Regions from separate parts of the Alcanivorax sp. 97CO-5 genome, predicted to be linked through region 3. Evidence: predicted binding sites of a transcription regulator. Region 3 holds the regulator's gene; each other region holds the start of a gene.
What was found. Region 3 encodes sigma-54, which starts transcription at its own class of promoters, with help from an activator protein. Its sites were predicted from a motif close to TGGCACNNNNNTTGCTNT; they were not measured.
Positions count from the first base shown of each region.

Region 1: the regulator sigma-54 is predicted to act here: its motif matches at 1,771-1,788, upstream of Y017_RS02665 (CmpA/NrtA family ABC transporter substrate-binding protein).
Region 2: the regulator sigma-54 is predicted to act here: its motif matches at 1,342-1,359, upstream of glnK (P-II family nitrogen regulator).
Region 4: the regulator sigma-54 is predicted to act here: its motif matches at 2,282-2,299, upstream of Y017_RS08745 (ammonium transporter).

Region 1 is NZ_KI965877.1:603,060-606,296, forward strand. It holds gene Y017_RS02660 (ABC transporter permease) at 1-211, opposite strand, end outside; gene Y017_RS02665 (CmpA/NrtA family ABC transporter substrate-binding protein) at 241-1,602, opposite strand; gene Y017_RS02675 (YbfB/YjiJ family MFS transporter) at 2,122-3,237, shown strand, end outside.
Region 2 is NZ_KI965888.1:329,656-332,892, forward strand. It holds gene Y017_RS07575 (YifB family Mg chelatase-like AAA ATPase) at 1-733, opposite strand, end outside; gene Y017_RS07580 (accessory factor UbiK family protein) at 901-1,149, opposite strand; gene glnK (P-II family nitrogen regulator) at 1,461-1,799, shown strand; gene Y017_RS07590 (ammonium transporter) at 1,873-3,120, shown strand.
Region 3 is NZ_KI965903.1:144,684-147,920, reverse strand. It holds gene Y017_RS10035 (RNA polymerase factor sigma-54) at 60-1,523, shown strand; gene hpf (ribosome hibernation-promoting factor, HPF/YfiA family) at 1,634-1,933, shown strand; gene ptsN (PTS IIA-like nitrogen regulatory protein PtsN) at 1,949-2,422, shown strand; gene rapZ (RNase adapter RapZ) at 2,529-3,237, shown strand, end outside.
Region 4 is NZ_KI965898.1:150,284-153,520, forward strand. It holds gene Y017_RS08735 (dicarboxylate/amino acid:cation symporter) at 1-224, opposite strand, end outside; gene Y017_RS08740 (hypothetical protein) at 304-936, opposite strand; gene Y017_RS08745 (ammonium transporter) at 933-2,243, opposite strand; gene Y017_RS08750 (EVE domain-containing protein) at 2,395-2,874, opposite strand; gene prmB (50S ribosomal protein L3 N(5)-glutamine methyltransferase) at 3,224-3,237, shown strand, end outside.

The DNA of each region.
Region 1 (3,237 bases), on a different contig from region 3:
CCTGCTGCCAAACATCCGCGGGCCCCGGGAATTGCCCCAACGACGTGTCGATACGTTGGGCCGCCAGCTGCCAGAGCAACAGAAAGGCGGCAATGCCCATCACCGGCCAGATCAACTGGCGCAGCAACGCCTGCCACTGCTCACCGGACATCTTGCCGGTAGCCAGCGCACGGTAGGGTTCCATCCAAGTTGGGAAAGTCAGGGTCACCATGATTGCTTCTCCTTGAAGGAGACACGCTGTTAAAGCGCGTCGCCCTCTTTCAGACCAATCGGAAACTTCTTCAGGTACGCATTAGGTTTGCGGCCGTCGTAAGTGATGTTGTCGATAAAGCCTTTTTGCGGTGCTTTAAAGCCGTCTTCGGTGGCGAAGTCAGGAAACTCATCCGCAGAGATCTTGCCTTCAGCAATCAGCGCCTTAGCCGCCTGGGCATAGATGTCCGGGCGATACACTTGCTTGGCGATATCCATGTACCAGCTATCCGGTTTGGATTCGCTGATTTGGCCCCAGCGACGCATCTGCGTCAGGTACCAGATGGCATCGGAGTAGAATGGATAGGTAGCGTTGTAGCGGAAGAACACATTGAAGTCCGGCACTTCACGCTTATCGCCTTTCTCATATTCAAAGGTCCCGGTCATTGAGTTGGCGATCACGTCATAATCCGCCCCCACATAGTTAGGCTGAGACAGGATCTTCACTGCTTCCGGGCGGTTGGCATTGTCGTTCTCATCCAGCCATTTGGCCGCACGAATCATCGCTTTCACTACACGGATATGGGTGTTGGGGTACTTGTCAGCCCAGCCCTTGCTCACACCGAACACTTTTTCCGGGTTGTTCTTCCAGATTTCGTAATCAGTAATTACCGGCACACCGATACCTTTGAATACAGCTTGCTGATTCCAAGGCTCACCCACGCAGTAACCGTAAATGGTGCCCGCTTCCAAGGTGGCCGGCATTTGTGGTGGCGGGGTAACCGACAGCAATACGTCAGCCTGCAGCTGGCCACTGGTGTCGCCCTTGTGTGGGGCGTAGAAACCCGGGTTGAGGCCACCGGCGGCCAGCCAGTAACGCAGCTCGTAGTTGTGAGTGGATACCGGGAACACCATGCCCATGTTGAAAGACTTGCCCTCAGCTTTGTACTTTTCCACCACCGGCTTGAGTGCATCCGCCTTGATCGGATGCACCGGTTTGCCATTCTCCACCGGGATGCTCTTCTTCATTTCCTCCCACACCGCATTGGAAACGGTGATGCCATTACCGTTTAAGTCCATGCTAAACGCCGTAACAATGTGCGCTTCGGTGCCGTAGCCAATAGTCGCCCCCAGCGGCTGGCCTGCCAGCATGTGCGCCCCATCCAGCTGACCGTCAATCACCCGGTCTAGCAGGACTTTCCAGTTGGCCTGGGCCTCTAAGGTCACAAACAAACCTTCTTCTTCAAAAAACCCTTTCTCGTAGGCCACAGCGAGCGGCGCCATGTCGGTCAGCTTGATGAAGCCAAACTTCAGATCAGCCTTTTCCGGCCAGCCCACAGAATCTTCCGCCATGGCGTTGGCCGAGAGCCCCACCGTCAGTGCAGTAATTGCTATGCGAATAAACTTTTTCATCCGTCTTCCCTCATTTGCCTGCTATCGCGCTGGCATAAAAAAAGCGCTCAGAGAATCCTGTCATCGTTGACCGGATGCCATGAGCGCCTTTGCTCGAATCTGATCGTGATCGCCATTGATCACGAAGAAGTATTTGGGTCACAACACTGTTGCTGTGATGTACCCACTAAGGCAATTGCTGTGCCAACTTTGAAAACACAATACTTTCAATAACTTAACGATTAATGCTGTCTACAGAAACGATCGCCACGCCCATAAATTGCACAAACAGCACTATTGTGAATCATTTCGTTCTCACCAAAATGCATCACTGTTGTGCTGCATAGCCGATCACCCCCCACAAAACCCGCTTTTGCGCCAGCATGGTGAAAAAAATGCGCACCGCTTGCGACCAAAGGCCCATTATCACTGAGAGAAATAATGAACATCATCTGAAAGGTGCAGAGCAACAAGCGCCGACCTGCTAGGCTGCCCGGCACATGACCGCAGCCATCCATCATTAATTTAGACCGAGCCCTTATGGCCCAACACGACAACGACGCCCTGCGCATTGCCCTGGCCGGCGCCCTCAGTTTGGTCATTGCCCTGGGCATTGGCCGCTTTCTCTTTACCCCTGCCCTGCCCGGCATGATTGCTGACACAGCGCTAACGGCGGTGAGTGGCGGCTATCTGGCGGCGGTGAACTACGGCGGTTACCTGCTGGGTGCCATGCTTGCCATGGCCGTCCCCTCTCACCGGGCACGTAGCGCCTTCTGGATCGCGCTGTGGGTGAGTGTGGTTAGCAGCCTATTGATGGGTCTCAGCGAGACGTTTCTTCCTTGGGCAATCAACCGCTTCTTGGCCGGCATCGCCAGCGCCATCATCATGGTCAACGGCTCTGCCCTGGTGCTTGGCGCCTTGCCCAATCACCTGCGCGCCCGGTTAGGTAATATCCATTACGCCGGCATTGGCTTGGGCATCAGCATCGCCGCCCTCACCGTAGCATTGGTTGAGTTCCTGCAAGGCCGTTATCCCTTCATGTGGTTTTCCTGCGGCGCGCTGGCACTTGTCTTCATGGCGTTTCTGCGTGTGATTCCCGCCCTGCCCCACGCCAGTGAACATGCCCATACCCGGGTACCGGTAAACCGCAAAGCTCTGGGCTTCCTTATTGCCAGTTATTCTCTCGCCGGGTTCGGCTACATCACCAGCACCACTTACCTGCCGGTAATCGCCAAACAACAACTGCCTGGGCTGGACAGCGCCGCCTTCTATACTTGGCTTGCCGTGGGCCTGGCTGCCGTTCCCGCCAACCTGCTGTGGGGCAAACTGGCCAGCCACACAAGCGAGCGCAATGCCTTGATGATGGCGCTGGTAGTGCAGGCCGTAGGCGTGAGTGCTCCCGCCTGGCTCCCCGGTCTGGCCGGGCTGGTCACCAGTGGCCTGCTGGTAGGCGGCACCTTTACCGCCGTGGTCGCCCTAAGCATGTACTGCGCCCGCCAACTGGCCCCCCACGCCGCCAGCGCCGCCCTGGGCGCATTAACCGCCTGCTATGGCGTCGGGCAGATACTGGGGCCAGTAGTCACGGCATGGTTACTGGAAAGCAGCGGGAGTTTTTCGCCCGGGTTGCTCGGCGCAGCAGTGGCGTTGATAGGCGCA
Region 2 (3,237 bases), on a different contig from region 3:
CTTCCAGTGCCTGGTTCGGGTTCAGTGGCGGCACCAGCCCGGGTAAGCGGGATGCCAGCATGCTCTTGCCGGCACCAGGCGGTCCGCAGAGCAACATGGAATGTCCGCCAGCTGCGGCAATCTCCAGCACCCGTTTAGCGTGGGCTTGGCCGCGGATCTCCGAGAGGCAGCCACCTTGATAGACCCCAGCCAGTGGCGCGTCACAGTGGTGCAGCGGCAACGGCGTTTGCCCGGCCAGGTGGGCAGCAACGTGTGCGAGTTGGTCGGCGGCGATGGTGCCGGCCCCGGCGAGGGCCGCTTCGTCGGCGTTGTCACGGGGGACGATCAGGGTGCGGCCGGTGGATTGGCAAGCCAGGGCACAGGGAAGCATAGCCGGGACCGGGCTAAGGGAACCGTTCAGGGAGAGTTCGCCAATAAATTCGAATGGGTCTGTGTCGATGCGACCCAATTGGCCGCTGGCCAGCAAAATACCCAGCGCGATGGGTAGGTCGAAGCGACCGCCGTCCTTGGGTAAATCCGCCGGTGCCAAGCTCACGGTGATGCGCCGCTGGGGAAAATCGAAGCCGCTGTTAACCAGCGCAGAGCGTACTCGGTCGCGGCTCTCGCGTACCGCGGTATCGCCCAATCCGACAATAGTAAATGCCGGCAAACCCGGAGCTAGATGGGTTTCCACCCGCACGGTGCGGGCTTCAATACCTACCGGTGCCCGGCTGTATAGCAGCGCATGCGTCACGATACCTCACAAATTCAATGGGCTGTGAAGCAGTGTACGGGGTGGGGGTCAGGGTGCCTGTAGGCTGGTGTAGATGCTGGCTGTAGGAAAAGGGCTGGGCGCACCAAGCGATGGCTGCAGCCGGGGGCGCTTGCAGGCAAGCTTCCACAGTGAAAGTGTGCTGTAGTTCAGGCGTCCTGTGCTTTTTCCAGTTCGGCTACCTGTTTCTCCAGCGCTTCCAGTTTTTCGCGGGTGCGCAGCAATACTTGCTGCTGGATATCGAACTCTTCACGGTTAATCAGATCCAGCCGGCTGACGGTTTCTGCCAGCACGCCGCGTACGTTGCGTTCTACTTCGCTACGCAACCCGCCCAGGTCAGTAGGCAGGCGGCGGCTGATGTCGGCCATAAGGCGGTCGATGAAGGGTTGATCAGGCATAACAACGGCGTCCTTGTAATGATGCGCGGATGGTAGCACGGTGTGCGGGGGTGAGGCACCGGGTTGCTCAGGCAGACATTCTGCACCAACCTGGATCCTGCCCCATTGTGGTGCGCTATAATGGCGCGCTTGGGCTGGATGATGAATCCAGGCCGTGATGCAAGTGACTGATAAAGCATGATTTTTTAAAACTGGCATGGGTCGTGCACTAATTGGGTCAGAGCGTTCGCGCAAGATGTGGATCGGGAACCATAACGGGGCTCGAAGAGAAACGGACGTCACCGGACGCGGTGAAAGCTGAGGAGAAAAAAATGAAATTGGTTACTGCCGTAATTAAGCCGTTCAAATTGGATGACGTGCGTGAAGCACTCTCCGAGATTGGCGTGCAGGGCATCACTGTTACTGAAGTGAAAGGCTTTGGGCGTCAGAAAGGTCACACCGAGCTGTACCGGGGTGCCGAGTACGTGGTGGATTTCTTGCCCAAGGTAAAAATCGAAGTGGCCATCGCCGAGTCGAGCTTGGACCAAGTGATTGAAGCCATCGCGAAAGCCGCTAATACCGGCAAAATTGGTGACGGCAAAATCTTCGTTACCTCCCTTGAGCAAGCGATTCGCATCCGTACCGGTGAAACCGGCGAGGACGCGATTTAAGTTTTACCGTGTTTTGAATTGACCCATGCCAGGGCTTTAAGAGAACACGCTTCCATTTTCGGAGGGTTGCATTGTGGAAAACCAAATTTTTGAATTGAAATACGCGCTGGATACGTTTTATTTCCTTATCTGTGGCGCGCTAGTTATGTGGATGGCTGCGGGCTTTGCCATGCTCGAAGCGGGCCTGGTGCGCGCCAAGAACACCACGGAAATTCTCACCAAAAACGTGGCCCTGTTTGCCATCGCCAGCATCATGTACATGGTGTGCGGTTACGCGATCATGTATGACGGTGCTATTTTCCTTTCTGGGATTGTGGGCGACGGGGTTGCTGGCGCAGAAGAAGCGGCTACCTACGCACCATCTGCTGATTTCTTCTTCCAGGTTGTGTTTGTCGCAACGGCCATGTCCATCGTATCTGGTGCGGTGGCAGAACGGATGAAGTTGTGGGCATTCTTGATCTTCGCGGTTGTTATGACCGGCATTATCTATCCGCTGGAAGGCTCCTGGACGTGGGGTGGTGCGGATGTGTTCGGTTTGTATAACTTGGGCGACCTGGGCTTCTCTGACTTCGCCGGTTCCGGCATCGTTCACATGGCGGGTGCGGCTGCTGCCTTGGCTGGTGTTCTGCTGTTGGGCGCACGAAAAGGCAAATATGGCCCGAACGGTGAAGTACACGCCATCCCGGGTTCTAACCTGCCATTGGCCGCACTGGGTACCTTCATCCTGTGGTTGGGCTGGTTCGGTTTCAATGGTGGCTCTGTGCTGGCAACGTCCAGTGTCGGTGACTCCAACGCGGTGGCGGTTGTGTTCATGAACACTAACGCGGCTGCTGCCGGTGGTGCCATTGCTGCGCTGATTGTTGGTCGCATCTTGTTCGGCAAAGCCGACCTGACCATGCTGCTTAACGGCGCCTTGGCAGGGCTGGTGGCGATCACTGCGGAGCCCTCTACCCCGACTGCTTTGCAGGCAACCCTGTTCGGTGCCTTGGGTGGCGTGCTGGTTGTATTTAGCATCCTGACTCTGGACAAGATGAAGATCGATGATCCGGTGGGTGCGATCTCCGTGCATGGTGTAGTTGGTTTCCTCGGCTTGATGCTGGTTCCGATCACCAACCCGCTGACCGACGATGGTGGCGCAAGCTTCTCTGGTCAGCTGATCGGTGCAGTGACTATCTTTGCTTGGGTGTTCGTTGCAAGCCTGGTGGTATGGGGCATCCTGAAAGTGGTAATGGGTATCCGTGTTAGCGAGGAAGAAGAGTACGAAGGCATGGATATCGCGGACTGCGGTATGGAAGCCTACCCTGAGTTTGTTAAGGGTTAATAAGAGGCGCAGCAAGCAACACGCGTCATGCAACAAAAAAGCCCCGGCCGGTTGGTCGGGGCTTTTTTGTGAGTGGCGGATTTTTGCGTTTTCTACAATGCGGCTATAGGCGTTTCT
Region 3 (3,237 bases):
TAGCGTGTAGATAGACTGCTATCCTGGGTTTTTTGGGGACTAGCAGAATACTGAGCAGTATGAAGCCCACACTACAATTACAAATTGGCCAGCAGCTCACCATGACACCGCAGCTGCAGCAGGCCATTCGCCTCTTGCAGCTATCCACTTTAGACCTGCGCCAGGAAATCCAGCAAGCAGTAGAGAGCAACCCCCTGCTGGAATTGGCAGACGATTTCGGTGACGATGCCCTCCCCGAGCATGACGAAGAACGTCAGGATGAAGAGCTCGACACCGACCGTGATAACGCCCTAGAAGAACTGATACAAGACGAGCCCGAGGTGGAAACCGAATGGGATGACGTCTATTCCGGCCAGAGCACCAGCAACAGCGCCGCACTCCCCGACGATGCCGACGAATGGCAGCAACGACACGCCGTTTCCGGCAACTTACAGGACCACTTGCTCTGGCAGCTAAACCTCACCCCCATGAGCGATGTAGACCGGATAATCGCCATAACGATTATCGAGTCCCTGGACGACCGTGGTTACATCACTGCCCCCCTAAGCGATATCGTCGACATGGTGAATGCCCAGCCAGACCTACTCACCGAAGGAGACGAACTGGAGCACGATGAAGTGCTTGCCGTGCAGCACCGGTTGCAACAGTTCGACCCGGTGGGCGTCGCCAGCGTCAACCTAGCTGACTGCCTCGGCGTCCAGCTGCGCCAACTGCCAGCGGACACCCCATTGCGCGACGAAGCCTCTGCCCTACTGGAACATCTGAACCTACTAGAAAAGCACGATTACACCGCACTGCGCCGCACCCTTCAGCTCTCTGAAGAGGTCCTTCTAGAGGCTTTATCCCTACTGCGCACCCTGGACCCAGCCCCCGGTGAGCAAATTGGCGAACCTCAAGTGGACTACGCCGTTCCTGACGTGATCGTCCGCCAACATCAAGGTCGCTGGCAGGTGAGCCTAAACGACGACGTCCTTCCGCGGGTCAACCTGCAACAGCAATACGCGAGCATTGCCCGTACCACCAGCGGTGAAGACGGGCAATATTTGCGCAATTGCGTTCAAGAAGCGAAATGGTTCATCAAGAGCCTGCAAAGCCGCCACGACACTTTGCTCAAGGTGGCCACCCGCATCGTGGACGTGCAACAAGGGTTCTTCGATTATGGCGATGAAGCCATGAAACCCCTGGTTTTGGCGGATATTGCCGATGCTGTTGAAATGCATGAGTCAACCATCAGCCGGGTCACCAATCAGAAATACATGATGACACCACGCGGCGTCTTTGAGCTGAAATATTTCTTTTCCAGTCATGTGGGAACCGACGGCGGCGGTGAGTGTTCCTCCACTGCTATTCGTGCCATTATTAAGAAACTGGTCGCTGCAGAGAATCCCCGCAAGCCACTCAGTGATAACAAGCTGGCGAGCTTGCTCAATGAGCAGGGAATTAATGTAGCGCGCCGGACCGTCGCCAAATACAGAGAAGCGATGAGAATACCGTCTTCTAGCGCCCGTAAACGTTTAGTGTAGAGCGCCAGAACGGACCCAGGAACGCGGGGAAAACCTTGCGAGGCCAGCCTGAAAGGCTGAATAAACAAGGTCTTTATCCCGGGTTTCTCAAACAGGTAAAGGAGCCAGCCATGCAAATTAATATCAGCGGTCATCACCTGGAAATTACCGATGCCTTGCGCACTTATGTGGGAGATAAATTTTCCCGCCTTGAGCGCCATTTCGACCAAATTACCAGCATCCAGGTGATTCTTTCCCCGGAACCCAAAAGCCACAAAGCCGAGTCCACAATTCATATTTCCGGGGCCGATGTCTTTGCCACCGCTGAGGCAGATGACATGTATGCTGCGATCGATAAACTGACGGACAAATTGGATCGTCAGATTCTTAAACACAAAGAAAAAGCCGTCAGCCACAAGCACGGTCACTAACCCAAAGCGACAATTATGCGAGTTCGCGAACTACTGACTCTGGCCCGCACCCATCACGGCGTACAGGCCAGCAGCAAGAAACAACTGCTTGACCAGGTTGCACAGCTGGCAGCTGCCAGCTGTGGCAGCCTTAATGAGCAGGAAGTCTTCGACGCTCTGGTCGCCCGGGAAAAACTGGGCTCCACGGGCATTGGCGAAGGCATTGCCATTCCTCATTGTCGACTAGGACATTGCCAACAGGCTGTAGGCCTGTTGTTAAAACTAGAAACCCCCATTGATTTCGACGCCGTTGACGGTCAGCCTGTGGATTTGGTGTTTGTATTACTCGTCCCCCAGGACAACCCGGAACAACATCTCAAAACCCTCAGCCATCTGGCCTCCCTGTTCAACGACGAGACTTACCGTACAGAACTGCGACGCAGCATTGACAACCAGCAGCTCTACCAGGCGGCGATAGAATCTGAGGCAGAGTTACGATTGGCATCATGAAGCAACACAGCAGGCTCTCGCGCATTATGCCGCGCATCCAAAACACGTCCTCACCTATCGGTCTTGCGTTCCAATATACTGCGAGCCACCCGCGAGCGGTGCAACCATGAAACTCACCATTATCAGTGGGCGCTCCGGTTCAGGGAAAACCACCGCGCTGCAGGCACTGGAAGATCAAGGCTTTTACTGCGTCGACAACTTGCCTGTCGGCATGCTACCCACCCTGGCAAAACAACTCAGTGAAGGCGACCCCCCAATTGAGCGGGTCGCCGTTGGTATTGATGCTCGCAACCTCCCCGCCCAGTTACTGGCCTTCGACAACATTCTTCACGCACTTAATGAACAGCAGGTTCGCAGCGAAATCATCTACTTAGATGCGGATGATCACACTCTTCTTACTCGCTTCAGCGCTACCCGTCGCCGCCACCCACTGGGCACCGATCAACGCTCTCTGGCCGACGCCATCGGCCATGAACGTGAGCTACTGGCCAACATCCGCCAACGTGCCGACCTAGTCATCGACAGCAGCAACCATGACGTCCACACCCTGCGCAATCTCATGCGTGAACGGGTAGCTCGCCGTGAAGCCACACTGTCATTGCAACTGGAATCCTTTGGCTTCAAGAATGGCCTGCCCACCGATGCCGACCTTGTGTTCGATGTGCGAGTGCTGCCCAATCCTCACTGGCATGCAGACCTGCGTCCTTTCACCGGCAAGGATGACTGCATTATCGAGTTTCTTAGCCAGCACCAGGCCAGTCACGACATGCTCAAAGATATTGGCGATTTCGTTGTGCGCTGGCTACCGGCCTTTG
Region 4 (3,237 bases), on a different contig from region 3:
ATTCGTCCCAGGTTTTCGTCATCGCCAACGCCCACCATGCCGTTGATAATGGCGGTAACGATTAACGGAATGACGACCATCTTCAGTGCATTGATGAACAGGCTGCCCACCAGATCGTAACCGCTGATAATCGGCATTCCCAAGAGGGTGCTGGATTCCGCAGTAAAACTGCCGGCCAGTGTGCCGGCCAGCATGGCAAATAATATCTGGTGATGTAATTTCATCATTTCCCCTGTGGTGCGAACCGCGGTCTCTTCAACTTCTGAGAGTACCTGATCCTGTGTTGTGTAACAGAGAGTAAGTCTACATCAGTGCCTGCAGCCCTTCGGGGTTATCAAGCTGGAGCAAGGTTGTCTGGTAGGCGCCCTTGAGCTGACGGTCAGCCTCTACTGGCCCCAGCCGCTGGCATAGCAGTACGTAGGTACGATTCAATTGATCGCGCAGGCTGGGCAGTGGCAGGGTGCTTAGCGGTTTGTCCGGTGCTTGTAGCCAGTATTCCATAGTGAGCCGAGTTTCTGTGCTAACACTGGCCTGTCGCAATTGCGTCCCTTGATCCACCTTCAATTGGCGGGCTGTCGGTTTGCCAAGTCTCAGCCAAAGCGCTTGAAGCAGAAGCTGGAAGGCATAAGTATAAGGGTGAGTGTCGGTGAGATTCTTGTCACTAATGGCCAGAGGGTCAGCGGCCAGTTCACTGTCGGAAAGCGTCATGGCTTGTACCAAACTCATATGAATGTGATGCCTACGCTCATTGAGATCGAACAGGCGGCATAGATCACTCACAAACCCTTGCAGTGAAAAACTTGGGCGCTGTGAATAATGCTGTTGCCAGTGGCTAATCGCTTCCCGTAACACGGGTTCATTCATATATGGTGTTAGGCCAGTAATGACGGCTCGCCGTCGACGCTGAACACTTTGGTCTATGGGCACGAAGTTCATGGCTGCGGCTCCTGACGGCTTGCCCTCTCTGCGCTATAATTTTCGCTGCTGTATAGGGTGTTTTGGGGGAATTCAGGATAGCCGATTTCAGCATGTTCGCTGAGATCTAGCCCTCGCTGTTCGTGCAGTGCGGGCGCCCTCAGCCCGGCTAAAATAGACACCAGCATGTACATGATTAATGCGGTAAAGAATGCCCAGCCAAATGCCACGACCACTCCCAGTAGTTGCACCATCACACGCTGGCTATTGAACAGATCGCCGTCGTAAAACAGTCCGGCGGCCAGGGTGCCCCACGCACCGGCAAAGGCGTGAACGGGTACCGCGCCCACTACATCATCCAGTCGAAAGGCGAGCAGAATGCGAGCCCCGAAGGCGGCTAGTGCGCCGGCAACCACGCCGGTGACAATGGCAAAGCTAGGGGTCATGACGGCACAGCCGGCGGTGACGGCGACCAGTCCGGCCAAGCTGCCATTCACTGTTTCCGTGAGCAAGATCGGGTGACGCTTGGCCATACGGAAGATAACACTGCCGACGGCTCCGGCGGCCGCGGCAAGTTGGGTGTTCAGGTTCACTTTGGCAATGTCCACGCTGGCCGACAGGGTTGAGCCGCCATTAAAGCCAAACCAGCCGAACCAAAGAATGAAGCCACCCAGTGCTACGTAGGAAAGGTTGTGTCCAGGGATGCTGCGTGGGGTACCTTGGCTATCGAAACGGCCCAGGCGGGGGCCGACTACCATGATGCCGGCCAAGGCGCACCAGCCGCCAATACTATGAACCACAGTAGAGCCAGCGAAATCAATAAAGCCCATTTGTGCCAACCAGCCATTATCGTTCCATGCCCAGTTGCCAAACAATGGATAGATAACCCCAGTAATGAACACCGCGCCACACAGGTAACCTGCGTAGCGTGTTCGTTCTGCCATTGCGCCGGAGGCGATAGTAGCGGCCGTGGCCGCAAACATAATCTGGAACAGGAGCATAGCCCAGGTGCTGCTATCTGCGTGGTTCAGCATGAACTGATCCTGTCCGAACCAGCCATTGCTGCTGGTGCCGAACATCAACCCAAAACCGACGGCCCAGAAAACCAGAGTGCCGACGCACAGATCCATATAGTTTTTCATCACTACATTCAGGGAGTTTTTCGCTCGGCTCAAGCCGCTTTCGAGCAGTGCAAACCCCGCCTGCATGAAAAAAACCAGCGCCGCGGCGATGGCAATCCACACAGTATCAGTAGCGGTGAGAGTGTCCGCATTGGCAAACTGGGGAATAAACAGCAGAGAAGCCCAGTGGTGGCGTCGCAGAGGCATGGTTATGAACCCTATTCATTATTGGTTAATGAAGCAGGTATGCAATCTCTGCGCCAGAATGTCGGGCGGTTGGGGGTGGCTCTTCTACTTCTTTATCATTAGTTTGTGCGCCATTTTGGTGCGCGCAAATGGAGGTGGTGCGCTCCGCGTTCTATGCGGTGGCGCTAACGAGCTGGCACATCTGTCGAATCAACTGGAGCTGGCGTTCGGAGACTTTTTGCACCGATAGGCGAGGCCGCACAACCAGTTCCATGTCCGCAAACTCTGGATGGTGCTGTATCTGTTTGAGTGTCAGGGGGTGCGGGTAGTGGCAGACATACTGTACGTCAGCCTGGTACCAGCGGGGATGATCCTGGCGGCTACGTGCATCATAGCCATCGCTAGCAGGGTCAAATTGGGTTGGATCTGGGTAAGGGTCGCTGGTAACGACGGCTTCACCAACAATGGCCGGGACTGCGCAACTGGAGTGATAGATCAGCACGGTATCGCCGGCCTTCATCTCATCGCGTAGGCGGTTACGGGCCTGATAGTTGCGTACCCCGTCCCAGCCGCTAGTGGCGTTTTTGCTGTCGCGCAGATCATCGATGCTGAACGCGTCAGGTTCTGTTTTTAATAGCCAGATGGGGCTCACTCCTGTAGGTGCTGTTTAAGCAGGCACTCCTTGGCCTGGGCTATGGTGTCGCAAATGTAAACCGAGAAGGTCGGTTTGTTAAGCTTTAGTAGCCATATTGTGAAAGGTTCGGTTGAGTGTGCTTCCAGCACAATGGCTTTGATTTGAGTGATTTGGGCGAAACCTTCACGGCAGGACGAAGTAAAGGGGGGCATACAACATTATCGTAGTCACGCTGGTGGCGGTCTTTTTGCTGTAAGCGTGGCAGGCTTTTATAAGTGATTCTGTGCTAATCTTCAGCGCTTCTTTTTATTGGCGGCCGATAAGCATTAACCAGATAATCGGCTGGCCTGCCGGTGGAGATGGATGCGTGATCAGTTCGCA